Regions from separate parts of the Streptomyces sp. R35 genome, predicted to be linked through region 1. Evidence: predicted binding sites of a transcription regulator. Region 1 holds the regulator's gene; the other holds the start of a gene.

Evidence for each region. Region 1 encodes HrcA, which represses chaperone genes, less so after heat shock. Its sites were predicted from a motif close to TTNGCACTCNGNNNNNCNGAGTGCNAA; they were not measured.
Region 2: the regulator HrcA is predicted to act here: its motif matches at 8,768-8,794, upstream of AB5J50_RS21705 (FmdB family zinc ribbon protein).

What each region holds. Positions count from the first base shown of each region.
Region 1 is NZ_CP163440.1:3,814,688-3,826,781, forward strand. Features, by position in the region: gene AB5J50_RS17530 (S41 family peptidase) at 1-1,874, opposite strand, end outside; gene AB5J50_RS17535 (hypothetical protein) at 1,948-2,487, opposite strand; gene AB5J50_RS17540 (VOC family protein) at 2,850-3,242, opposite strand; gene AB5J50_RS17545 (16S rRNA (uracil(1498)-N(3))-methyltransferase) at 3,293-4,042, opposite strand; gene AB5J50_RS17550 (nitronate monooxygenase) at 4,039-5,142, opposite strand; gene dnaJ (molecular chaperone DnaJ) at 5,356-6,492, opposite strand; gene hrcA (heat-inducible transcriptional repressor HrcA) at 6,493-7,509, opposite strand; gene AB5J50_RS17565 (MBL fold metallo-hydrolase) at 7,861-8,625, shown strand; gene AB5J50_RS17570 (DUF3097 domain-containing protein) at 8,671-9,477, shown strand; gene hemW (radical SAM family heme chaperone HemW) at 9,682-10,914, opposite strand; gene AB5J50_RS17580 (SpoIIE family protein phosphatase) at 11,036-12,094, opposite strand, start outside.
Region 2 is NZ_CP163440.1:4,762,508-4,774,601, reverse strand. Features, by position in the region: gene AB5J50_RS21755 (fructose-specific PTS transporter subunit EIIC) at 1-411, shown strand, start outside; gene AB5J50_RS21750 (hypothetical protein) at 520-777, shown strand; gene AB5J50_RS21745 (DUF6227 family protein) at 990-1,739, opposite strand; gene AB5J50_RS21740 (Ig-like domain-containing protein) at 1,897-3,117, opposite strand; gene AB5J50_RS21735 (P1 family peptidase) at 3,248-4,276, opposite strand; gene AB5J50_RS21730 (low temperature requirement protein A) at 4,457-5,680, opposite strand; gene AB5J50_RS21725 (hypothetical protein) at 5,988-6,170, shown strand; gene mscL (large conductance mechanosensitive channel protein MscL) at 6,214-6,693, opposite strand; gene AB5J50_RS21715 (hypothetical protein) at 6,808-7,335, opposite strand; gene AB5J50_RS21710 (S-methyl-5'-thioadenosine phosphorylase) at 7,480-8,358, opposite strand; gene AB5J50_RS21705 (FmdB family zinc ribbon protein) at 8,448-8,756, opposite strand; gene AB5J50_RS21700 (MFS transporter) at 8,955-10,223, opposite strand; gene AB5J50_RS21695 (potassium/proton antiporter) at 10,477-12,015, opposite strand.

The sequences.
Region 1 (12,094 bases):
TGCTGGGCGAGGTCGTACCGCTCCAGCTCGGTCTTCGGGTCCGGGTCGTCCGGGGTGGCCCGGGAGGCGCCGAGCACACCGCGGACCGGGTGCCGCAGCCACAGCAGCCCGTCCTTGGCGGCCCGCAGTGTCGAGTAGCGGGCGGCCTCCACGGGGAACGGCACGATCCGGTCGGCGAGCCCGTCGAGGTCGATCCGGGTCGCGGGCGCGCCCTCGCTGTCGGGCGTCTCGTCCTTGTCGGGCGCCTCGAAGGGGCGGCCGTGCCGCTGCGGCCCGAAGGGGGACGGCGTGGTCGCGGCCAGCGTGATCAGGTACGGCCGTGACCCGCCGACGAACGCCAGGTCGAAGACGTGCTCGTCGTAGACCGGGTCGAAGGAGCGTGTCGAGAGGAAGGCGAGGTGCTTGCCGTCGAGCGTGAACGCCGGTGCGTAGTCCCGGAATCGCAGCGGGGTCGCCTCGGTCACCGACAGATCGGTGGTGTTGGCGAGCTTGAGCTGACGCAGCGGCCGCGGCCCGGGGTGGGACCAGGCGAGCCATGCCGAGTCCGGCGAGAAGACCAGCCCGCTCGCCTCCCCGTCCTCGCCGCGGTCGACCTCGCGCACCTCGCCGCTCTCGCGCTCGACGAGCAGCACCCGCCCGTCGTGCGAGGCGACGGCGGCGCGGCTGCCGTCGGGCGCCATCGCGAGCCCGAGGACCCGCCCGAGCTGCCCGGCGGCGAGTCGCCGCGGGGTCGCTCCGGGCGCGACGCCGGTCGCCGGGGCGAACTCCAGGGCGTCGTCGCCCTCCGCGTCCGTCACCCACACCACGTGCTCCTCGCCGTCGGCGCGGAAGGCGCGGGGCAGCCGGGCGCGTACGCCCTGCTCGGCGGCGAGGGCGCGGGCCGGGCCCGAGCGATGGGTGACCCAGTGGACGGCACCGCGCACGGACACCGCGCTGCCCCGTCCGGTGTGGTCGGGCGCGGCGGCGGAGAACCAGCGCGACGCGCTCACCGGGTGCGGCTGCTGGTCGGCGCGCTGACCGCCGAGCCGAATGCCGAGCCGGCGCGGCTCGGCGCCTTCCAGGTCGTCGAGGAGCCACAGCTCACCGGCGGACGCGTACACGACGCGGCTGCCGTCGGTCGCCGCGTGCCGGGCGTAGAACCCGTCGAGGGGCGTGTGCCGCCGCAGGTCGGACGCGTCGGCGAGGGAGGAGTAGAGCGCCCCGACACCCTCGTGGTCGGACAGGAAGGCGATGCGGTCCCCCACCCAGCAGGGGTACTCGATGTTCCCGTCCAACTCCTCATGCAGCCGCAGGAATTCGGCCTCCCCCTCCCCTTCCCTCCCCTCCCGATCGATCCACAGCTTGCCCGCCGTACCGCCGCGGTACCGCTTCCACCAGGCGGCCTCGCGCCCCATGGGAGCGGACAGCAGCACGACACCCGGGCCGCCGTGGGCGACGTCGCCGACAGGACCGTACGGCAGGGTCGTCGCGGGACCGCCGTCGAGCGGGACGGCCCTGGCCCAGCTGCGCCGCAGGCTCGCCTGGCCCTGGGTGCTGAGGGCGAGCACCTGCCCGTCGGGGGTCCAGCCGCGCACCTGGGTCTTCGAACTCCCCCAGTACGTCAGCCGTTTGGACGGTCCGCCCTCCAGAGACGCGGCGTGCACCTCGGGCGCCCCGTCGCGCGTCGACGTCCACGCGACGGTCGAGCCGTCCGGGGAAATACGCGGATGGTTCACCGGAACGTTGTCGGCGCTGACCCGCCAGGCCCGGCCGCCGCCGTCGAGCGGGGCGGCCCAGACGTCGTCCTCGGCCGTGAAGACGACCAACTCGCCGTGCAGATGCGGAAACCGGAGATACGCGGGGGGTGCGGACGCGGAGGGTGCGGTCTCTGTCACCCGATCACCCTATGCAGCGAAAGCGTCCATGGGCAGGGGTTTCGATCGACTTGATCCGCATCCGGCGGGCACGTCACTTGCCCTGGGAGGGCCAGCACGTGGGGTCTCCCTTGCACCACATGGTCTTCGTCACGGTGACGGTGACGGTGGGGTTGGGCTGCCCGTACGAGGGGTGGTACGAGATGGGCGGGTTGGGGGTGTTCGTGGCATTGCAGTTGCCCAGGCCATTGACATGGAACCACTCCTTGCCACCGACCTTCGCGACGAGGTCCCCGCGCACGCACGCGCCGTCGACGGCCCGGGTGACCTTGCCCTTGACCGTGATCTCCCGTCCGTCGTCCGTCTGCCCCCGGCAGTCGACGGTGGCGACGGTGTTCTCGGTCGGCGAGGGCGTCTTCCCCGGCGTGTAGGCCTTGTTGCCGCCGCCGTACGAGGCCGTGCAGCTGAGCCAGCGCACGTTCACATGCTGCCGTTCGAGTTCCTTGGTCGCCGTCTGGTCGGTCGTGTACGCGACCGCGGCGGAACTCAGCCCGTCCCCCGGCTCACACGCGGCCACCCCGAACACACCGACCGCTCCCAGCCCGGCGGCCGCCCACATCTGCCTGCGCCCCATCCGACGCGTAATACGCCTCAAAGCCCCCATGCACGGCAGCGTGCCACTCTCCCGCCGACCGCGGTAGACCGCATGCGGCCACGATCCCCGGGACCACCCGAACGAGGGTTTCTTTCGTTCGTCGGCTGCGGGCCGGTGGGGGCCGTTCGCGCAGTTCCCCGCGCCCCTGAGGCGCGGGGCTTCGCCCCGCGATCCCCCGCCCACCCTGGTTCGTCGACTGCGGGTTCGTTGTGGCTGGTCGCGCAGTTCCCCGCGCCCCTTAAGGGGCGCGGGGAACTGCGCAATCTTTTAGCGGGGGTCTGGGGGCGCAGCCCCCAGGGATGGGACGGGTAGGGGCGGCGGGGGCGAGGAAAGCCCGGTGGTCAGCCGCGGAGCAGCAGCCACTGTTGGAGTTCCACGAGGTTGCCCTCTGGGTCCTTGAGGTAGGCGACGCGCAGGCGGTCGGTCATGGGGACGGGGCCGTGCAGAAGGGTGGCCCCGCGGGAGGTGATCTCGTCGCAGTAGGCATCGAGATCGTCGACACGCAGCACGACCAGCGAGCGATGCCCGTTCACCGGATCGCCCAGTTCACCAAGGACCTCGGCCATCATCGCGCGATCCTGCAGAGCCATCCCCGCAGAGCCGGTAGCAGGGCTGAACTTCTCGTACGGCCCCTCGGTCGCCCCCGACTGGGGCTTGAGCCCGAGGACATCGGCGTAGAAGCGGTAGCAGGCAGCGAAGTCCGAGACGAGCAGCCGTACTTGAGCGAGTTCCAAGGCATCCCCCGTGGATACGCGGCGGTCAAATCAGGTCAGGCCAGACCAGGTCAGGACCAGCGACCCGTACGGGCCAGCAGCAGCGCCGTGCCCACGGTCCCGGCGGTCGATGTACGCAGCACGGTACGCCCCAGATGGAACGTCCTCGCCCCCGCCGCGGTGAAGATCTCGACCTCCTCGGGAGAAATCCCGCCCTCGGGCCCGACCACCAGCACGATCTCCCCGGAGGAGGGAAGTTCCGCCGTGGCGAACGGCTCGGTCCCGAGCTCCGTGTCCTCGTGCAGCACCGCCGCGAGATCGGCTTTGGCGAGAAGTGCGGCAACCTGCTTGGTCGTCATCGCGTCCGCGACCTCGGGAAAGCGGACGCGGCGCGACTGCTTGCCGGCTTCCCGGGCCGTCGCCCGCCACTTGGCGAGCGCCTTCAGACCCCGCTCGCCCCTCCACTGCGTGATGCAGCGGGAGGCCGCCCAGGGGACGATCGCGTCCACGCCGGTCTCGGTCATGGTCTCGACGGCGAGCTCGCCCCGGTCACCCTTGGGGAGGGCCTGGACGACGGTGATACGAGGGGACTCCGGAGGTTCCTCGGAGAAGGAGTCCATGTGGACGATCAGCCGGTCCTTGCCCTCGGTGTCGACGACGACGCACTCCGCCCACCGCCCGGCCCCGTCGGTGAGGATGACGTCCTCGCCGGCCCGCAGCCGCTTCACGGAGACGGCGTGCCGCCCCTCGGGTCCGTCGAGGACATAACGTCCGCCGCCGCCCGCGTTGAAGTGCTCGACCACGAACACCGGTGCCGTCATCGGTCCGCACCCCCTTCCGAGGACTCCGGGAACTCCTCCGGAGCCGACAACGCTGTCTTCGCGGCGGCGAGTTCGGCGTTCAGCACCTCCACGAGCTGTCCCGCGGGCAGTTCGCGCGCCATACGGTGGCCCTGCCCGGCCCACAGCGCCATGCCCTGCGCGTCGCCCGCCTTGGCCGCCGCCTTGCGCAGCGGGGAGGTGAGGTGGTGGACCTCGGGGTACGCGGCGGGCGCATACGGGCCGTGCTCGCGCAGGAAGCGGTTGACGAGTCCGCGCGCCGGGCGGCCGGAGAACGCGCGCGTCAATTCCGTCCGTACGAAGAGGGGGTTGGTCAGCGCCTGCTTGTGCACGGCGTTCGCGCCGGACTCCGGGGTGGCGAGGAACGCGGTGCCGAGCTGGGCCGCGCTCGCGCCTGCGGCGAGGACGGCGGCGATCTGGCTGCCGCGCATGATGCCGCCGGCGGCGACGATCGGGATCTGTACGGTCTCGCGCGCCTGCGCGATCAGCGACAGCAGCCCGATCCCCGTGCCGTCCGTCTCCGGGTTGTCGCGATGGGTGCCCTGGTGGCCACCGGCCTCCACGCCCTGCACGATCACCGCGGCGGCACCCGCCCGCTGCACGGCCAGCGCCTCCTCAGCGGTGGTCGCCGTGACCATCGTCAGCGTGCCGGCGCGGGCGAGGGAATCCAGGACGTCACGGCTCGGGACGCCGAAGTGGAAGGAGACCACCGGCACCGGGTTGTCGAGGAGGACGGCGAGCTTGGCGTCGTAGCCGTCGTCGCGGCCGCTGTCGGGGTCGCCGAGTTCGGTCTCGTACCAGGCGGCCTCACCGGCGAGCTGGTTGGCGTACACCTCGACGGCGGCCGCGTCCGCGTACTCGGGCTGCGGCATGAACAGATTGACCCCGAAGGGGCGCCCCGTGAGCCCGCGCAGCTGCTTGATCTCCTGGTACATGCCGTCGGCGGTCTTGTACCCGGCGGCGAGGAAACCCAGCCCGCCGGCCTCGGACACGGCAGCCGCGAGCTGCGGCACGGAGACGCCGCCCGCCATGGGGGCCTGCACGATCGGGTGTGGGAAGAGATCGGTCAGTGCGGTGGACATGACGGCATGTTGTCACGTCCCCCGAACAAGTCCGAATCCGGCCGTCCACCTGGCATAGGCCACCGGGATGAGCACCCGCGAGGGGCCTTTTTTCGCCCCCAGACCCCCAAAAGATTGCGCAGTTCCCCGCGCCCCTAAAAGGGGCGCGGGGAACTGCGCAATCTTTTGGACCAGCCCCCAACCCACCCGCAGCCAACACACAAGCGAACGGGGTCAGCGACCGTTGAACGCATCCTTCAGACGCGAGAACAACCCCTGCTGCCCGGGCTGGAACTGCCCGGTGGGCCGCTCCTCCCCCCGCAGCTTCGCCAGCTCCCGCAGCAACCGCTCCTGCTCAGGATCCAGCTTCGTCGGCGTCATCACCTCGACGTGGACGATCAGGTCACCACGCCCACCGCCCCGCAGATGCGTGACACCCCGCCCGTGCAACGGAATCGACTGCCCGGACTGCGTGCCCGGCCGGATGTCGACCTCCTCCAGCCCGTCGAGCGTCTCCAGCGGCACCTTCGTACCGAGCGACGCCGCGGTCATCGGAATGGTGACCGTGCAGTGCAGATCGTCACCGCGCCGCTGGAAGGTCGAGTGCGGGAGTTCGTGGATCTCGACGTAGAGGTCACCGGCAGGTCCGCCACCGGGCCCGACCTCGCCCTCGCCCGCGAGCTGGATCCGCGTGCCGTTGTCGACACCGGCGGGGATCTTGACGGTCAGCGTCCGACGAGACCGCACCCGCCCGTCACCAGCGCACTCGGGGCACGGCGTCGGAACCACGGTCCCGAAGCCCTGACACTGCGGACACGGCCGGGACGTCATGACCTGGCCCAGGAACGACCGCGTGACCTGGGACACCTCACCCCGCCCGCGACACATGTCACAGGTCTGGGCCGAGGTACCCGGCGCCGCGCCCTCACCGTTACAGGTGGCGCAGACGACGGCCGTGTCGACCTGGATGTCCTTCGTCGTGCCGAAGGCCGCCTCGTCCAGCTCGATCTCGAGCCGGATCATTGCGTCCTGGCCACGCCGCGTACGCGACCGGGGGCCGCGCTGCGACGCCGTACCGAAGAAGGCGTCCATGATGTCCGAGAAGTTCCCGAAGCCGCCCGCGCCGAAGCCGCCGGCGCCACCGCCACCGGAGGCGGACAGCGGGTCGCCGCCGAGGTCGTAGACCTGCTTCTTCTGCGGGTCCGACAACACCTCGTACGCGGCGTTGATCTCCTTGAACCGCTCCTGCGTCTTCGGATCGGGATTGACGTCCGGGTGCAGCTCGCGTGCGAGCCTCCGGAACGCCTTCTTGATCTGGTCCTGGGACGCGTCGCGGCTCACGCCGAGTACGGCGTAGTAGTCCGTGGCCACTTACGACTCCGCCAGGATCTGTCCGACGTACCGTGCCACCGCTCGTACCGCTCCCATCGTTCCCGGGTAATCCATGCGGGTCGGTCCGACCACGCCAAGTTTCGCTACTGCCTCGTCGCCCGAACCGTAGCCGACCGAGACCACGGACGTGGAGTTGAGTCCCTCATACGCGTTCTCGTGCCCGATTCGCACGGTCATGCTCGAATCCCCGGCCTCACCAAGCAACTTGAGGAGCACGACCTGCTCCTCCAGTGCTTCGAGCACCGGCCGGATGGTGAGAGGGAAGTCATGTCCGAAGCGGGTCAGATTGGCGGTGCCGCCGATCATCAGCCGCTCCTCGGTCTCTTCGACCAGTGTCTCCAGGAGGGTGGAGAGCACGGTCGCGACCGTACCCCGGTCCTCCGCCTCGAACGCGTCCGGGAGGTCCTGCACGAGCTGCGGGACGTCCGCGAAACGGCGGCCCGCGACCCGGCTGTTGAGCCGCGCGCGCAGATCCGCCAGCGAGGTCTCGCCGAACGGCACCGGACAGTCGATCATGCGCTGCTCGACCCGGCCGGTGTCCGTGATCAGCACCAGCATCACGCGCGCTGGGGCGAGGGACAGCAGCTCCACGTGCCGCACCGTCGAGCGCGTCAGCGAGGGGTACTGCACGACGGCGACCTGCCGCGTGAGCTGCGCGAGCAGCCGTACGGTCCGGCCGACGACGTCGTCGAGGTCCACAGCCCCGTCGAGGAAATTCTGAATGGCCCGCCGCTCGGGCGCGGTCATCGGCTTGACGCCCGCGAGCTTGTCGACGAAGAGCCGGTAGCCCTTGTCGGTGGGGATGCGTCCGGCGCTGGTGTGCGGCTGGGCGATGTAGCCCTCGTCCTCCAGCGCGGCCATGTCATTGCGCACGGTCGCCGGCGAGACACCGAGGCGGTGCCGCTCGGTGAGCGCCTTGGAACCGACCGGCTCCTCGGTGCCCACGTAGTCCTGGACGATGGCGCGCAGCACTTCGAGCCTGCGTTCACTGAGCATCGCGCACACCTCCAGAATTCAGCATCGTGGCCTTCGTGACCTTCATGGCCTTCATGACCTTCGTCCTGGCACTCATCGCACGCGAGTGCCAGCGTTCCCCGGCCCAGTGTACGGCGGTGAGGTACGGCCCCGGCAAGGGCGGGCCTGCGATGTCGTGTGCTGCGCGCTCTCACGGCCAAGCGGTCTCGGGGAAGTGGGGTGCGTTCCCGCGTCGTCCGGTGCGGTGCATCGGCGTGCTGCCGGATCGCCCTCGTACTGGATGTACTTGGGTGATTCGGCAGTGCGGCGAGGTGCCGTGCCGGGCGGCGTGGGGGCGTGCCTCACTTCCCCGAGCCCGCTTAGCGTCTCCTTATGAGCGTGACTTGGGAAGAGTTGGGGTGGGAAAGGGTGGCGCCCCGGGTGGGACGGCGGCGGCTGCCGGTCTGGGACTGCACGGTCGGGCTCGTGGTGGGCGAGGGCGCGGCGCTGATGATCGACGCCGGGTCGAGCCTCGGGGAGGGCGCACGGCTGCGCACGGAGGCCCAGCGGCTCCTCGGCCCGGACCGCCGAGTGACGCACCTCGCACTCACCCACCCCCACTTCGACCATGTCTTCGGCGCGGCGGCGTTCGCGGGCGTGGAGGTGTTCGGGCCGGTCGGCCTCGACTCGGTCTTCGCCCACGACCGCGAGGAACTGCGCACGGACGCCGTACGCAACGGCCTCGACCCGCGCGAGGCGGCCGAGGCCGCGGACCTCCTGGTCCACCCCCGCCACTCGGTGTCCGGCGAGTGGACCCTCGACCTGGGCGGCGGCGTGCAGGTCCTGCTGGCGAACGTGGGCCCCGGCCACACGGGCCACGACTTGGCGGTACTGATCCAAGGCACACCAGCCACACCAGCCACCCCAAACACACTCGGTTCACCGGAGATCGTCTTCTGCGGCGATCTGGTGGAGGAATCGGGCGAACCCCAGGCGGGACCGGACGCCGTCCCCTCCCACTGGCCGGCGGCCCTGGACCGGCTGCTCGACCTGGGCGGGGAGGACGCGGTGTACGTACCGGGACACGGGGCGGCGGTGAATGCGGCGTTTGTCCGGGCCCAGCGGAACGCGCTGGCGACCCGCTTCGGCGTGTCGTAGGAGCCCGTACGACACGACGGCGGGGCTTCTCCTATCGTCATCCGAATGCGCCAGTACTCTCCGGACCTGACCCCGCCGTGGAAGAAGCCCAAGCCCGTGCCCGAGGTCCCCGCGGACCCCGGTCTGGTGGTCGAGGAGCCCGGCACCGGCTTCTGCGGCGCGGTGATCCGCTGCGAGGCAGGCACGGTGACCCTGGAGGACCGCTTCGGCAAGCACCGCGTCTTCCCGCTGGAGCCGAGCGGCTTCCTCCTGGAGGGCAGGGTGGTGACGCTGGTCCGCCCGTCGGCCGCGCCCGCGTCGCGTCCCGCCCGCACGGCCTCGGGTTCGGTGGCGGTACCGGGTGCGCGTGCCAGGGTGGCCCGCGCGGGCCGCATCTACGTCGAGGGCCGCCACGACGCCGAACTCGTCGAGAAGGTCTGGGGCGACGACCTCCGCATCGAGGGCGTCGTCGTCGAGTACCTGGAGGGCATCGACGACCTCCCCTCGATCGTCGCGGACTTCGACCCCGGCCCGGACGCCCGCCTCGGCATCCTGGTCGACCACCTCGTCCCCGGCACCAAGGAGTCCCGCATCGCCGAGTCGGTCACCAGCGACCACGCCCTGGTCCTCGGCCACCCTTACATCGACATCTGGGAGGCCGTGAAACCGTCCTCCGTAGGCATCCCCTCCTGGCCCCGCATCCCCCACGGCCAGGACTGGAAAACAGGCATCTGCCGTTCCCTGGGCTGGCCGGAAAACACCGGCGCGGCCTGGCAGCACATCCTGTCCCACGTCCGCTCCTACAAGGACCTGGAGCCGGAACTCCTGGGCCGAGTGGAGGAGTTGATCGACTTCGTCACGGCCCCGGAGTAGAGGTCCGCACGACGTTTTTTCGCCCCCGCCGCCCCTACCCGTCCCATCCCGTTAAAAGATTGCGCAGTTCCCCGCGCCCCTAAAAGGGGCGCGGGGAACTGCGCAATCTTTTGGACCAGCCCCCACCCACCCGCACCCGGGGTCGAAGGGGCGGAGCCCCAGAAGGATGGGACGGGTAGGGGCGGCGGGGGCGAAAAAGGGCCCTCAGTCCACCAGGTCCCGGACGACCGCGTCCGCGAGCAACCGCCCGCGCAGCGTCAGAACGGCACGACCTTCGTCGTACGGCCCGGCTTCGAGCAACCCCTCACCCAGCGCACGCGCCGCCGCCGCAAGCCCATCCACCCGAAGCAAAGACAGCGGACACCCCTCACGAAGCCGCAGCTCCAGAAGAACGCGCTCAACCCGGCGATCCTCCTCGGAGAGAAGTTCCCGCCCCGCCCCCGGCGACCGCCCGGAGGCCAGCGCCGAGGCATACGCCCCAGGATGCTTCACGTTCCACCACCGCACCCCACCGACGTGACTGTGCGCCCCAGGCCCCGCCCCCCACCAGTCGGCTCCCCGCCAGTACAGCTCGTTGTGAAGGCAGCGCCCAGCCTCGGAAGCGGCCCAGTTCGACACCTCGTACCACTCGAAGCCCGCCCCCGACATCACCTCGTCCGCGATGAGATACCGATCCGCGTGCACGTCGTCGTCCGTCATCGGAACCTCGCCACGGCGGATACGACGGGCGAGCTGCGTACCCTCCTCCACGATCAGCGCATACGCGGAGATGTGGTCGGGCCCGGCACCGAGCGCCGCGTCGAGCGAGGCACGCCAGTCGTCGTCGGACTCCCCGGGCGTGCCGTAGATCAGGTCCAGGTTCACATGCTCGAAGCCCGCCGCACGGGCCTCGGCGACACAGGCCTCGGGACGGCCGGGCGTGTGCGTGCGGTCGAGCACCTTCAGTACATGCTGCTTGGCGCTCTGCATCCCGAAGGAGACCCGGTTGAAGCCCCCGGCGCGCAAGGTCGCGAGGTATGCCGGATCGACCGACTCGGGGTTCGCCTCCGTGGTGATCTCCGCGTCGTCCGCGAGCCCGAACTCGTCACGGATCGCCCCCAGCATCCGTACGAGATCGTCGGCAGCCAGCAGGGTCGGCGTACCGCCGCCGACGAAGACCGTGCGGACGGGGCGCGGGTCGTCGCCGAGGACCTTGCGGGCGAGCCGGACCTCGTCGGTCAGCGTGTCCGCGTAGTTGTCCCGGGAGGCGAGCACGCCACCGGTGCCGCGCAGCTCGGTCGCCGTGTAGGTATTGAAGTCGCAGTAGCCGCAGCGGGTCGCGCAGTACGGCACGTGGAGATAGAACCCGAGGGGACGCTCGGCCGCCCCGGCCAGGGCGTGCGCGGGCAGCGCCCCGTCGTCGGGGACGGGCTCACCGTCGGGGAGTGCGGAAGGCATACGTTCCATTGTCCCGTACGCGCGCCCATACCCCGTACGACGTCCTCTTCGGGCCCCATTCCTCCTCGGCCCCGTTCCTCCTCGGCCCCATTCCTCCTCGGGCCCCATCCCTCCTCGGGCCCTATTCGGCCTGCAGCACCAGCAACGCCATGTCGTCCTCCGGAGGCCGCGCACCGAACTCGTGCACCAGCCGGCGGATCCGCTCCGCGATCAGCTCGGCGCTCAGTCCCGCGCAGCCCTCCAGGGCCTTCGCGAGGCCGTCGTCGTCGTCGAACTGGCGGGGTCCGCAGCGCCGCTCCGTCACACCGTCCGTGACGCACAGCACAGTGTCGCCGGGGTGCAGCTCGAAGGTCTCGGAGGTGTAGCCGGCGTCCTCGAAGACGCCGAGGAGGGTCTGCGGGCGGGCCACTTCCCGTACGTCGCCGTCGGGGCCGAGGAGCAGCGGCAGCGGATGTCCGGCGGAGGCGAGGGTGCAGCGCACGCCGCCGTCGAAGGGGACCAGCTCGCCGTACAGCATGGACAGGAAGCGCGTCTGCGGGCCCAGGTCGGCGCCGAGGCCCGGCCCGCCCGCCGCCACGAGCGCACGGGCCGCCGCGTCCGCCGTCTCGGTCGCGTCGTCGAGCAGGAGCTGGTTGAGGCGGTCGAGGACGTCGGCGACCTGGTAGCCCTCGCGGGCCAGCAGCCGCAGCCAGGGCCGGGCCAGGCCGATCACGACGGCGGCCTCGGGTCCCTTGCCCTGGACGTCGCCCACCGCGAAGCACCAGCGCCCGTCGCCCGCCGGGAACAGGTCGTAGAAGTCGCCGCTGGGTCCGCCCTTGTCGAGCGGCTCGTACACGAGGGCGCTGCGCACCCCGGGGATCTCGGCGACCGCGCCGGGCAGCAGACCGCGCTGGAGGACCCGGCTGATGGTGGCCTGGCGCGCGTACTGGCGGGCCGCGCCGATGGCGAGGGCGATACGGCGGCTGAGGTCCTCGACGAGCCCGGTGATCTCGTCGGGGAAGTCGGTCAGCCCGGCCCGCCCGATGACGAGCGTGCCCAGCGGCCGCCCGCCCGCGATCAGCCGGTACGCGAGCGCGGCCCCGCTCACCCCGCGCGCGCCCAGCGCCTCGCCGGGCCAGGGCACGGGGACGGCCCGGGAACGCACCGCGTCGGGCAGCCGCGGCGGGTCCTTCTCCAGGGC
Region 2 (12,094 bases), 950 kb from region 1:
CTCGCGACGACCGTGCGCGGCAAGCTCTTCACCCAGACCGAGCGTGAGAACGGCAAGGCGGCCTGGGTCCTCGGTGCCTCCTTCATCTCGGAGGGCGCGATCCCGTTCGCGGCAGCCGACCCCCTGCGCGTCATCCCCTCCGCCATGGTGGGCGGCGCGGTCACCGGCGCCCTGTCGATGGCCTTCGGCGCCACCCTGCGCGCCCCGCACGGCGGCATCTTCGTGGTCCCGCTGATCGGCAACCCCTTCCTCTACCTGATCGCCATCGCAGCGGGCGTCTGCGTCACCACGGCTCTGGTCGTCACCCTGAAGGGCCTGCGCAAGCAGGCACCCGAGGGCGGCGCCACCGCGGCAGGGGCCGACGCTCCGATATCCACCAAGGCCCAGTCGAAGGAGCCCGTCGCGGCCTGAACGGCCAACCCTCTGCCCCTTTAGGGCACCTGTGAGTTGTTCACCGCATCTGCGAGATGCGTCACGGTCCGGGACCAAGGTCCCGGACCGTGGTGTCTACTGGAGCGCATGCCTGAGCACGTGTCGATCCTCCAGCTGATAGGCGTGGCCGCACTCGCCCTGGCGACCGTCATCTGGGTCGTCGGCCTGGTACGCCTCCTGCGCCGCGACCGCTTCGAGGTCGCGGTATGGCGCCACGGCGACATGCTCCGGGCCATCCCCCACCAGCGCCAGTCGGGCCCCGTCGCGGAGTCCGTCGAACTCACCCCCGAGGAACACGCAGCCTTCGCGGGCCTGGTACGCCAGTTCAGCGACAGCCGCCCGTAGCCTGCGCCCGGCGCTCACAACCGGCGTGCCGCTCAGCCGGTGCGTTGCTCGCGGCCGACCGCCGCACGCGCGGGTCGCACCCCGCCGCCCTGGCGCGTGCAATGCCACGGCCCCTGGGCGGTGTACAAAGTCCCGCGCCCCGGGCGTACCCGGAGCCGCGTGCGCTGATGCCGCGGCCGACGCGCGCCGGTGTCCAACGAGTCGCGCTGATGTCAGCCGAGTCGCGCCGCGCGCCGTTCCATCGCATCCCGCGCCGCGTCCTCCGTCGCGTACACCTCGCACATGTGGCGTCGGTCCGGTGTCGCCGTGTGCTCGACCTCCCACAGGGAGATCTCCCGCCCGTCGCGCAGCAGGAACGCGTGCTCGTAGAGCGAGAAGCACAGCCCCGCCTGACCGGCGCGGCAGGGGCGCCCGAAGGCCTGGGTGATCTGGTGGGCGAAGGCCTCGCGCAGCAGGAGCGACGTGATGTCGGCCCCCGGTCGGTCCGGGTTCTCCGCGCGCCGCAGGAGCCGGCGCGCGTGGTCGGCCGAGTCGTCGGGCACGTACGCGTGGCGCGGTTCGGGGATGGGCGACAGCTGGACGAACACCGGCAGTTCGAAGTCCGGGGCGTCCGGCGGCAGCGGGAGCCGGGCCGTGGCGGCGCGCAGCTCCTCCTCGTCGACGTACACCTCGTGCTGAGGGTCCCTGCCGGGCGCCGTGTTGTGCACGAGCTCCCACAGCGTGACCGCCGAGCCGTCGGCGAGCAGCCACGTGTGCCGATACGTCTCGCGGTGCAGCCCCGCGCTGTGGTGCGCGGAGTGCAGCGAACTGTCGTGCGCCAGCGCGCAGTCGAGTCGCCGTATCGTCTCGTCGGGCAGCTCGAAGGAGTTCAGGGCGCGACCGAGGAGTCGCGCGAGATGCTCCTCCGGAGACTCGGGCGACTCGGGTGGTTCGTACGCTGCTGTCTCGTACGGAACGCTCAAGGTTTCTCCCGGCGTTGCTGCATGTCACCTTGTGGGTGCATACCGTAGCCCCTCGGTCGGACATCATGTCCGCGAACCGAGAAAACGTACGGACGGAAAACGGGCGGGCCGCGCGGCAAGTTCCCACGCGGTCTGCACCGGCGTCAAAAGGTCCTCGTCAGACGGCACTTCCCGCGGTCCATGCACTCCACGACATGTTCCAGCCGTTGAGCCCGTTGTCCGGCGAGACCGTCTTGTCGGGCGAGTTCTTGACCGTCACGACGTCCCCGATGAGGGAGTTGTCGTAGAACCACTTGGCGGTCGTGTCTCCCTGCGCACCCTGCACGTCGGCGAGTCCCACGCAGCCGTGGCTGGTGCCTTCCCGGCCGAAGGGCGGATTCCCTCGGTTGTACCAGTAGTTGCCGTGGATGAACGTCCCCGACGACGTCAGGCGCATCGCGTGCGGCACATCAGGGATGTCGTACTCGCCGCCGTAACCGACCGTCGAGCCGTTCATCCGTGTCTGGACGAACTTCTCCGAGATCACCATCTGCCCGTTGTACGTGGTGTGCTGCGGGCTGCCCGCCGAGATCGGGACCGTCTTGAGGGTCTTGCCGTCCCGCACGACCGTCATGGTCTGCGTGTTGACGTCGACCGTGGAGACCTGGGAGCGCCCGATGGTGAAGGTGACCGTCTTCTTCTGCACCCCGAAGACGCCGTTCGTGCCCTCTACCCCGTCAAGGTCGATCTTCATCGTGACCTTGGAGCCGGCCTTCCAGTACTCCTCGGGCCGGAAGTCGAGCCGCTGCGCCCCGAACCAGTGCCCCACCACCTGCTGCCCGCTGCTGGAGGAGACCGTGATGTGCGACTGCACGGCCTTCTTGTTGCTGATCGTCTTGTCGAAGGTGAAGGAGACCGGCATGCCGACACCGACAGTGGTGCCGTTGTCGGGCGTGTACGTACCGATGAAGCTGTTGCTCGAAGAGACCGTGGTGAAGATGGAGTTGGCTGCCGACGTCCGCCCACTCGCATCCTTCGCCGTGACCGAAATCTGGTACTTCGTTCCCCGCTCCAGCTGCTCCTTCGGTTTCCAGGAGCCGCCGTTCGCGGATATCGCCCCGGGTACGGCAGTCCCGGTCCCGGCCACCGTCATCTTCACGTCGGTCAGCTTGCCGTCGCTGACCTTCACTCCGGTCGCGTTGATCGACGCGCCCGTCGAACCGTCCTTGGCCGAGATGACGATCTTCGCCGTGGACGTCTTGGTCGCGTTCTTGCCGTCCTTGCCGCTCTTGCTGTCGGCATTGGCGTTGCCGCCGCAGGCGGTGAGCGTGAGGGCGCCGACCATCAGGGCGGCACAGGCCCCCAGTGCGCGCCGCGCTGTTGTGTCCGGCGTTGTCACGGGCTGCTCCCAGTTCTCATGATGTGCGTGATCCGCTCCAGTGCGTGGAGAAAGAGCGAGCCGCGGGGAGAAGGGTTCCCGCGACCCGCGCCGAGCGGCATCACGTGACAGAACCGGGACAATCGCCCAACTACTTGCCCCCGTAGAGCTCCTCGTACGACGGCCACACCCCGCCAGGCCCGTCCACCGACTCGGCCGAGCGCACGGCCCGCACGATCGCGCGCGTCACCAGGTCCGCGCCCGCCGCGAGGATCTCGTTGAGCGCCAAGGGGTTCTCGGTGGCGAGCGCCCGGGCGCCCGTGGCCAGAGCGAACACCGTGTCCCCGTCGTTCAGCAGATGCACCGGCCGCACGGCGCGCGCGATACCGTCGTGCGCCGTCCCCGCCAGCTTCTGCGCCTGCGCGCGAGTCAGATCGGCGTCGGTGGCGACAACGGCGAGTGTGGTGTTCAGCGGGGGAGGGGCATTCTTCGCCGCCGCCTCTGCCAGCCGCCGCTGCGCCGCCTCGTGCACCTGGGCCGCCGGGAGCGCCGTATGCCCCCGCAGCAACTCGCCGTACAGTGCCCCCGTTTCCGGTTCCACCGCCGAACCCGCCGCGTTGGCCACCACCAGCGCCGCCACCGTGATGCCGGACTCCAGCACGGCGCTCGCCGTCCCGACTCCGCCCTTGAACCGCCCGACCGCCGCCCCCGTACCGGCGCCCACGCACCCCTCGCGCACCGGCGCACCCGGCTCACTCGCGTCGGCCGCCTCGACCGCGGCCCGTCCCGTGGACGCGTCCGGCCTGGCCCGGAAGTCTCCGCCGCGCCCCAGATCGAAGACGCAGGCAGCGGGCACGACCGGCACGACGTGCGCCGGGTCGGGACCCACCCGTACCCCGCGCCCCCGCTCCTCCAGCCAGGCCATCACGCCCGACGCCGAGTCCAGCCCGTACGCGCTGCCGCCGGTCAGCACGACCGCCTCGACCTTCTGCACGAGGTTGCGCGGATCCAGCGCGTCTGTCTCCTTGGTGCCGGGCCCGCCGCCACGTACGTCGACGGCCGCGATCGCACCGCCCGGAGGGGCGAGCACCACGGTGGTGCCGGTGAGCCAACCGTCGCCGGAACGCGTCGCGTGCCCCACTCGCAGGCCCGCGACATCTGTCAGAGCGTCAACTGTCATGCCCCCAGTGTTCCTTGGCCGCGCGCTTTAGCAGCTGTACGCCTCAGTAGCCGCAGAGCTCAGGAGGCGCACGGAGCGCACGGAGCGCACGGAGCGCACGGAGCGCATGGGGTGCATGGGGTGCACGGCTCCTTCCTGCGCGCCCCCGCACCTTCTTCTTGAGCGGATCCCCGCACGTTGCTACGCGGACCCTGCTCCCTCCCTCACAACCATCTGCGCCGTCAACGTCACCCCGACCGCCACCGCCAGCGCCGAGACGATGCCCGCCGCGAGCACCGCCCAGTCGCCCAGGAACGTGCACAGGATGACCAGCAACGCGTTGGTCGGCAGGACGAGCTGCTGCGCGATGCCCACCTTGAAGTGGCGGGAGTGCAGTACCCACACGGTGAGGAGGTACAGCGCGGTCGGCAGCGTCACCGCGGCGGACGCCGCGAGCGTCGAGATGTGCGCCTTGCCGACCGCCTGCTCGACCGCGACCTCCAGGCCCGCACCGATTGCGGCCGCGGAGGCGAAGATCAGGTAGTGGCCGTACCCCCACAGGAACGCCTGCGCGTTGGACCGCAGATGTCCGTGGATCGGCACAACGAAGTAGATCCACCAGGCGGAGAAGACGATCAGCAGCCCACCCGCGGCGATCGGCAGCAGCTCGCCCAGCGCGTCGTGCTCATCCACGGCGGACTTCACGGCGACCGTGGCCGCGGCGATCGTCTCGCCCAGCACGATGATCGTGAACAGGCCGTACCGCTCGGAGATGTGGTGCGGATGCCAGGAGGTCGTGAAGTCCTTCTCCGCGAACACCGGGACGCACAGCTCGGCGATCGCCACCACCAGGAACACCCACGGGCGGCCGGACTCCGGCAGGAGCAGCAGCCCCAGCCAGCCGATCTGGCACAGCAGTACGCCGCCCGCGTACCGCAGGGCCATGGTTCTCTCGGCTCCCTCGGCGGAGCGTGCCACCCGCAGCCACTGCGCGATCATCGCGAACCGCATGATCGCGTAGCCGAGCCAGACGACCACGAAATCGTGGTCCTGGAACGCCCGCGACACCCCGGCCGCGAGCACCAGCACACCGCCGATCTGCACGAGCGTGACGACCCGGTAGAGCGCGTCGTCGTTGTCGTACGCCGAGGCGAACCAGGTGAAGTTCATCCAGGCCCACCAGATCGCGAAGAAGACCATCGCGTAGTTGAGGATGCCCTCACCCGCGTGCCCCTCCGTCACGGCGTGCACCAGCTGGATGCCCGCCTGGGCGATGGCCACGACGAAACACAGGTCGAAGAAGAGCTCCAGCGGCGACGCGACCCGGTGCGCCTCGTCGCGGCCTCGGGCGGTCATTCTGCGCAGCGGTCCACGGCCGGCGGGCCGTGGCGTCGCAGCCGGTTCGGAAGTGGAACTGGACGTCATACGGCCAAGCACAGCAGAAAAGTCCCGGAAATTCTTGTGAATGCGTTCACAAGCGGCCCTGGGTCGAAGGTCTCGAAGGGACGACGAGGTCAGACGGACCAAGGGAAGCCGAGCCCGCCGGGCAGGAGGACCTTCGGTCTCCGATCGGGGACTAATGCGGCCGTCTTCTTCACTAGCGCGCTGTGGCTGTTCATCGGCTTCTACGCGACGTGCCTCGTCGTCTGCTGGTGGTTCTACGCCCGCCCCGGCGCCGAGGCCCCCAGCTGAGCCGGGTCGGGCCGCCACCGCCTCCGCGTACCCTGGAGGCATGAGTACCGCCCCCGCCCCCGAACCGCGCGATCCGAAATCGGCGCTGGTCTTCGACGACCCGCTGAGCCAGCAGTCCTCGGACGACACGGACCGCGGGTGGGGCGAGCGGGCCGACAGCAGCAGCGACAGCGCGGCCGACCTGAAGCGCTTCCTCGACGAGAAGCCGCCCCACCACCTCTGAGCCAGATCCCCGAGCTTCTGGGCCCCGGCGCAGAGGCTCGCTGTCAGTCCTGGCTGTGCCCCGAACCGCGCTGCGCCACGAGGGCGTCGCGGATCTCCTTCAGCACCTCCAGCTCGGACACCTCGATGACCTCCTGCGTGCCCTCCTTCGCCTTCTGCCGGGCTGCCTGCGCCGCCAGGTACTTGGACATCGGCAGGACCATCAGGAAGTAGACGACGGCTGCCGTGATCACGAACGTGAGGGTCGCGCTGAGGACCGTGCCCCACAGGATGGGGATGCCGCTCGTGACCGTGCCCGTCGCCTCGTCGAACTTGCACGGCGACTTCAGACACGAGCTGTACTTGTCGAGGTCCTTGGTCCCGAACGCGCCCACCAGCGGGCCGATGACGCCCTTCACCACCGAGTTGACGATGTTGGTGAAGGCCGCGCCGATGACCACCGCGACGGCCAGATCGACGACGTTGCCACGCATCAGAAAGGCCTTGAAGCCTTCCCAGACGCCGGGTTGCTTCTTCTCGCTCACCAAGAGGCCCCTCTGCACAAGTTGTGGAACAAACAGCTCCGCAACCTACGGCAGCGCATGCCGCGCCTGTCCAATTCGGTAGCTCGATCGAGGGACTTGACACCGATTCGTCATTCAGCACAGCGTCACCGCCAGCCGTGAGGTGGCGCTCGCGCCGGCCAGCCGTGCCGCCGTGGCCCGCGGGACGGCGAGTACGACCAGCGCCCCGGTCTCGGTGGCGCTGATGTCCGGCACATCGGTGACCCGTGCCCCGGCCGCGACCACCCGTGCCTCGCCGCCGCTGTCCGCTGCGACGACATCGACCCGGTCGCCCGGACGCAACAGCCGCACCGTGGCGCCGTCGGAGATCCGCACCGGTGCCGTCACCGTCTCGACGGCGCGCCGCTCGCGTACAGGAGAGGACGCAGTGATGGAGGCTGCCGGCGGATGTCCCCGCGTCCGCTCCGCGTCACGTGGGCCCGCCGCCACGAGGGCCGCCGCCGTGACCGCGAGCCCCGCGGCCACGGCCCGCCTCCTGTGCCGTGCGAGGCGCCGCAGCTGATACCGCCCGCCGCGCACGCGTACCGGAGCGAAGTGCGGCACCTCGCATGTCGGCGGCGCGTCCGCGCCGGGTGGGCGTACGAGAGGGGAGAGCTGAGCCATGGTGACCACCACCTGCGACGAGAGATCGGTTTGCGATCCCACGATGAGGCGTCGCGGCGAAGCCCGCTGGAGCCCGTGGACTACTCGCGAGTTGTGGAAAACTCCCTCACCCGAACGGGAAGTTCCATCTGCCCTGGGCCACCGTCACGGCAGTGTGAACCCCGGATCCATCCCGCCCAGCGCCGTCGTGCACAGACAGTCCCGCGTCTCGTTCGCCGGCAGCCCCGCGACCGCGTCGAAGAGCACGCGCCGCAGCCGGTCCACATTGGCAGCGAACACTTTGAACACCTCGTCGTGCGAGACGCCCTCTCCGGTCTCGGCACCCGCGTCAAGGTCGGTGACGAGGGTCAACGACGTGTAGCAGAGCTCCAGCTCGCGGGCGAGCGCGGCCTCGGGATGGCCGGTCATGCCCACCACGGACCAGCCCTGCGCCTGATGCCAGAGCGATTCGGCACGAGTGGAGAACCGCGGCCCCTCGATCACTACGAGCGTGCCGCCGTCCACCGGCTCCCAGTCCCGACCGCGCGCCGCTTCGAGGGCAGCCTTGCGCCCGACGGGGCAGTACGGGTCGGCCAGCGACACATGCACCACGTTCGGCACCGTGCCGTCCGGCAGCGGCATCCCGTCGAAGTACGTCTGCGTCCGCGCCTTCGTGCGGTCCACCACCTGGTCCGGCACGAGCAGCGTCCCCGGGCCGTACTCCGCGCGCAGTCCGCCCACCGCGCAGGGCCCGAGGATCTGGCGTGCGCCGACGGAACGCAGCGCCCACAGGTTGGCCCGGTAGTTGATGCGGTGCGGCGGCAGATGGTGGCCACGGCCGTGGCGGGGGAGGAAGGCGACCCGCCGCCCGGCGATCTCGCCGAGGAACAGGGAGTCGCTCGGCGAGCCGTAGGGGGTGTCCACCTGTATTTCGGTGACGTCGTCGAGGAAGGAGTAGAAGCCCGAGCCGCCGATGACACCGATCTCGGCCCTGGCCGTCGCCTGCTCCCCGTCCGGGCTCTGTGGATTCTCCGTGTTCGCCATGGACCGCACCCTAGCCGGGCCGGGGAACGCCGAAGACCCTGCCGTCGTGCGACGGCAGGGTCTTCGGCAAGAACGAGTCCTGCGAAGCCTTACGCGGCGGAGCTGCTGGACGAGCCCGTGCCCGACGACTTCGAGTCTGAGGACGACGACGAGGTCGTCGACGACGAGGTCGAAGAAGAGGTCGCCGGCTTCGACGAAGCCGGCGAGCTGCTCGACGAGGAGCCGCGGCTGTCGTTCCGGTAGAAGCCGGAGCCCTTGAAGACAATGCCGACGGCCGAGAACACCTTCTTCAGGCGGCCACCGCAGTTGGGGCACTCGGTCAGGGCATCGTCGGTGAACTTCTGCACCGCCTCGAGGCCCTCGCCGCACTCGGTGCACTGGTACTGGTAGGTCGGCACTTGTCTTCCTCCTGGCACTCTCACTCAATGAGTGCTAACGATCGTCAATACTAACCTGTGTCGCCAACGAATGGAGTAACGTGCGTCACCTGCCCACGGGCAGCGGTCAGGGCTTGACCGTCACGAGGGCTTTTCTGCCCAAGTGAGAAGCCGCTTCGGCGGCGGAGTCACAGTGACGTATTCCGCGAAAATCTCACGTCACATCTCACCGATCGCGACAGGCTCGCGATGGGCCGCGCCGCGCGTGACCACTCTGGTCGCGTGCGGCGGCATCAGCTGCGCGCGCAGGGCCACCAGGGTCGTCAGAGCCAGTGCCGTACCGGCCATAGGCACCAGGAAACCGGCACCGTCCCAGAGGCGGTCCTCCAGCTGTCCGGCGACCGTGACGGCCGCCGCCTGGCCGAGCGCGACCGCGCCGGTCAGCCAGGTGAAGGCCTCGGTACGGGCGGCCTGGGGCACCAGGCCCTCGACCAGGGTGTAGCCGGTGATCAGGGCCGGAGCGATGCACATGCCGACCAGGAGGCCGATCCCGGCGAGCACGACCACGGAGTGGGCGGCCCACAGCCCGGAGGCGGTGAGCGCCAGGGCCGCGTACCCGAGGACGAGTCGTCGCTGCGGGGCCACCTTCCAGGCGATGGCGCCGCAGACGATGCCGGAGAGCATGTTGCCCGCGGCGAAGACGCCGTACAGGACGCCGTTCAGTCCGGGCTCGCCGATCGACTCGCTGAACGCGGCGAGGGAGACCTGCATGCCGCCGAAGACGGAGCCGATGCCGAGGAAGGTGACGATCAGAACGCGCACTCCGGGGACCCGCAGAGCGGAACCGCGCTCCACGCGTGCGTGCCCGTCGAAAGCGACGGAGGGCTGCGTGCTCTTCTGCGCGGCGAAGAGGAGACCGCCGATCAGGGTCAGCGCCGCCTCGGTGAGCAGGCCCGCGGCTGGGTTCACGGCCGTGCACAGCGCTGTGGCGAGCAGGGGGCCGAACACGAAGGTCAGCTCGTCCGTGACGGACTCGAAGGCCGCGGCGGTGGTCATCAGGGGCGAGCCCTGCAGCTTCACGCCCCAGCGGGCGCGCACCATGGGGCCGATCTGCGGTACCGAGGCGCCGGTCGGCACGGCGGCGACGAAAAGGGCCCACAAGGGGGCGTCCGCCAGTGCGAGCGCCGTCAAGGAGAGGCCCGACAGGGCGTGCACCAGGACGCCGGGCAGCAGGACGGCCCGCTGCCCGAGGCGGTCGGCGAGGCGCCCGGTGAAGGGCGCGAACAGCGCCATGGAGACACCGGTGACGGCGGCGACGGCGCCGGCAGTCCCGTACGAGCCGGTGGTGTGCTGCACGAGCAGCACGATGGAGATGGTGAGCATCGCGAACGGCTGGCGTGCGGCGAAGCCGGGAAGCAGGAACGTCCAGACGCCGCGGGTGCGCAGCAGCTGTCCGTATCCAGGGCGGGAGGTGACCGTGGATGCCACGGCCCGTGCCTTTCTGCCACCTGGTAGCGCGCCCGTGCGGGGGGCGCCGAGAGCTGTCCTCTTGCGCGGAACTGCGGTAGATACCGGCGCCCACTGCGGGGAGAGCGTCACGGCCGCCATACGGTCGGCGCCAGCTCTGCGTCAGGCAGAGTTGGTTCGATCAAGGTGTGCCTTCATCGTACAGGGAAGGCGGCGTCAGTGCCTGTGAAAACGAGCACCACGGCAGCGTTCGCCTGCGAATGCCCATCGCCCCTTAATGTCCCGTTTGCTGTCCCGTTCCGTTGCCCGACGTCCCCAGCCAGCCGGCCAGCTTGCCGCCCTGGCCCACCGCGCGCAGCCGCTTCTCGGCTGCGTCCCGGACCGGGTCGGTGGCCACCACGAGCAGTTCGTCGCCGCGCCGCAGCACGGTTGTGGGCAGCGGCACGAAGGACTTCCCGTCGCGCACGACGAGCGTGACGCCGGCGCCCGCGGGCAGTCGCAGCTCGTTGACCTCGACGCCGTGCATGCGCGACCCCTCGGGGATCGCGACGGACAGCAGATGGCCGCGCAGCCGCTCCAGGGGCGCCGATTCGATGCCCAGGTCGGCGGCCTCCCCGGTCTCGCCCAGGCGCAGCTTCCGGGCCAGCCAGGGCAGTGTGGGCCCCTGGACGAGGGTGTAGACGACGACCAGGACGAAGACGATGTTGAAGATGCGGCGGCTTTCCGCGATACCGCTCACCATCGGGATCGTCGCCAGGATGATGGGCACGGCGCCGCGCAGCCCCGCCCAGGACAACAGCGTCTGCTCCTGCCACGGAATACGGAACGGCAGCAGGCTGACGACGACGCTCAGTGGCCGCGCCACCATGGTCAGCACCAGGCCGATGACGAGCGCCGGCCAGATGTCGTCGCCCATCTCGTGCGGGGTGACCAGCAGGCCGAGCAGGACGAACATGCCGATCTGGGCGATCCAGCCGAGTCCTTCGGCGAAGCCGCGCGTGGCGGGCCAGTGCGGCAGCTTCGCGTTGCCGAGCAGCATCGAGGCGAGATAGACGGCGAGGAAGCCGCTGCCGTGCGCGAGCGCGCCGGCGGCGTACGCGACGACCGCGATCGCCATCACGGCGATCGGGTAGAGGCCGGAGGCGGGCAGCGCCACATGCCGCAGCCCGTACGAGCCGAGCCAGCCCACCGCGAGGCCGATGGCCGCGCCGATGGCCAGCTCCAGGGCTATGTCGCCCAGCAGTGCGTACCAGTGCTCGACAGGGCCCGCCGTGGAGAACGCGACGACGAGGATGACCACCGGAGCGTCGTTGAAGCCCGACTCGGCCTCCAGAACGCCCGTCACGCGCGCGGGGAGGGGGATTTTCCGCAGCACCGAGAAGACCGCCGCCGCGTCCGTCGAAGACACCACCGCTCCGATGATGAGCGCCTGCCGCCACTCGAGACCGATCAGATAGTGGGCCCCCGCGGCCGTGACGCCGACGCTCACCGCGATACCGACCAGCGCCAGCGAGGAGGCGGCCGGAAGCGCCGGCTTGATCTCCTTCCACTTCGTGCCCAGACCGCCCTCGGCCAGGATCACGACCAGGGCCGCGTACCCGATGACCTGGGTCAGCTCGGCATTGTTGAAGTGGACGTCGCCGATCCCGTCCTGGCCCATCGCGACGCCGATGCCCAGGTACACGAGCAGCGTGGGGAGCCCGCTGCGCGAAGAGACCCGGACCGCTGCCACCGCGACGAGCAGGACGAGCGAGCACACGAGCAGGAGCTGGTTGAGGTGGTGGACAGTCAGCGGCCGTTCCCTTCTCGCCAATCCGGGCACTGGATCCGAACACGTCGATCCGAACACCGGACATTGGTACGTCAGTCCAAGTACTTCGTTACCTTACCTA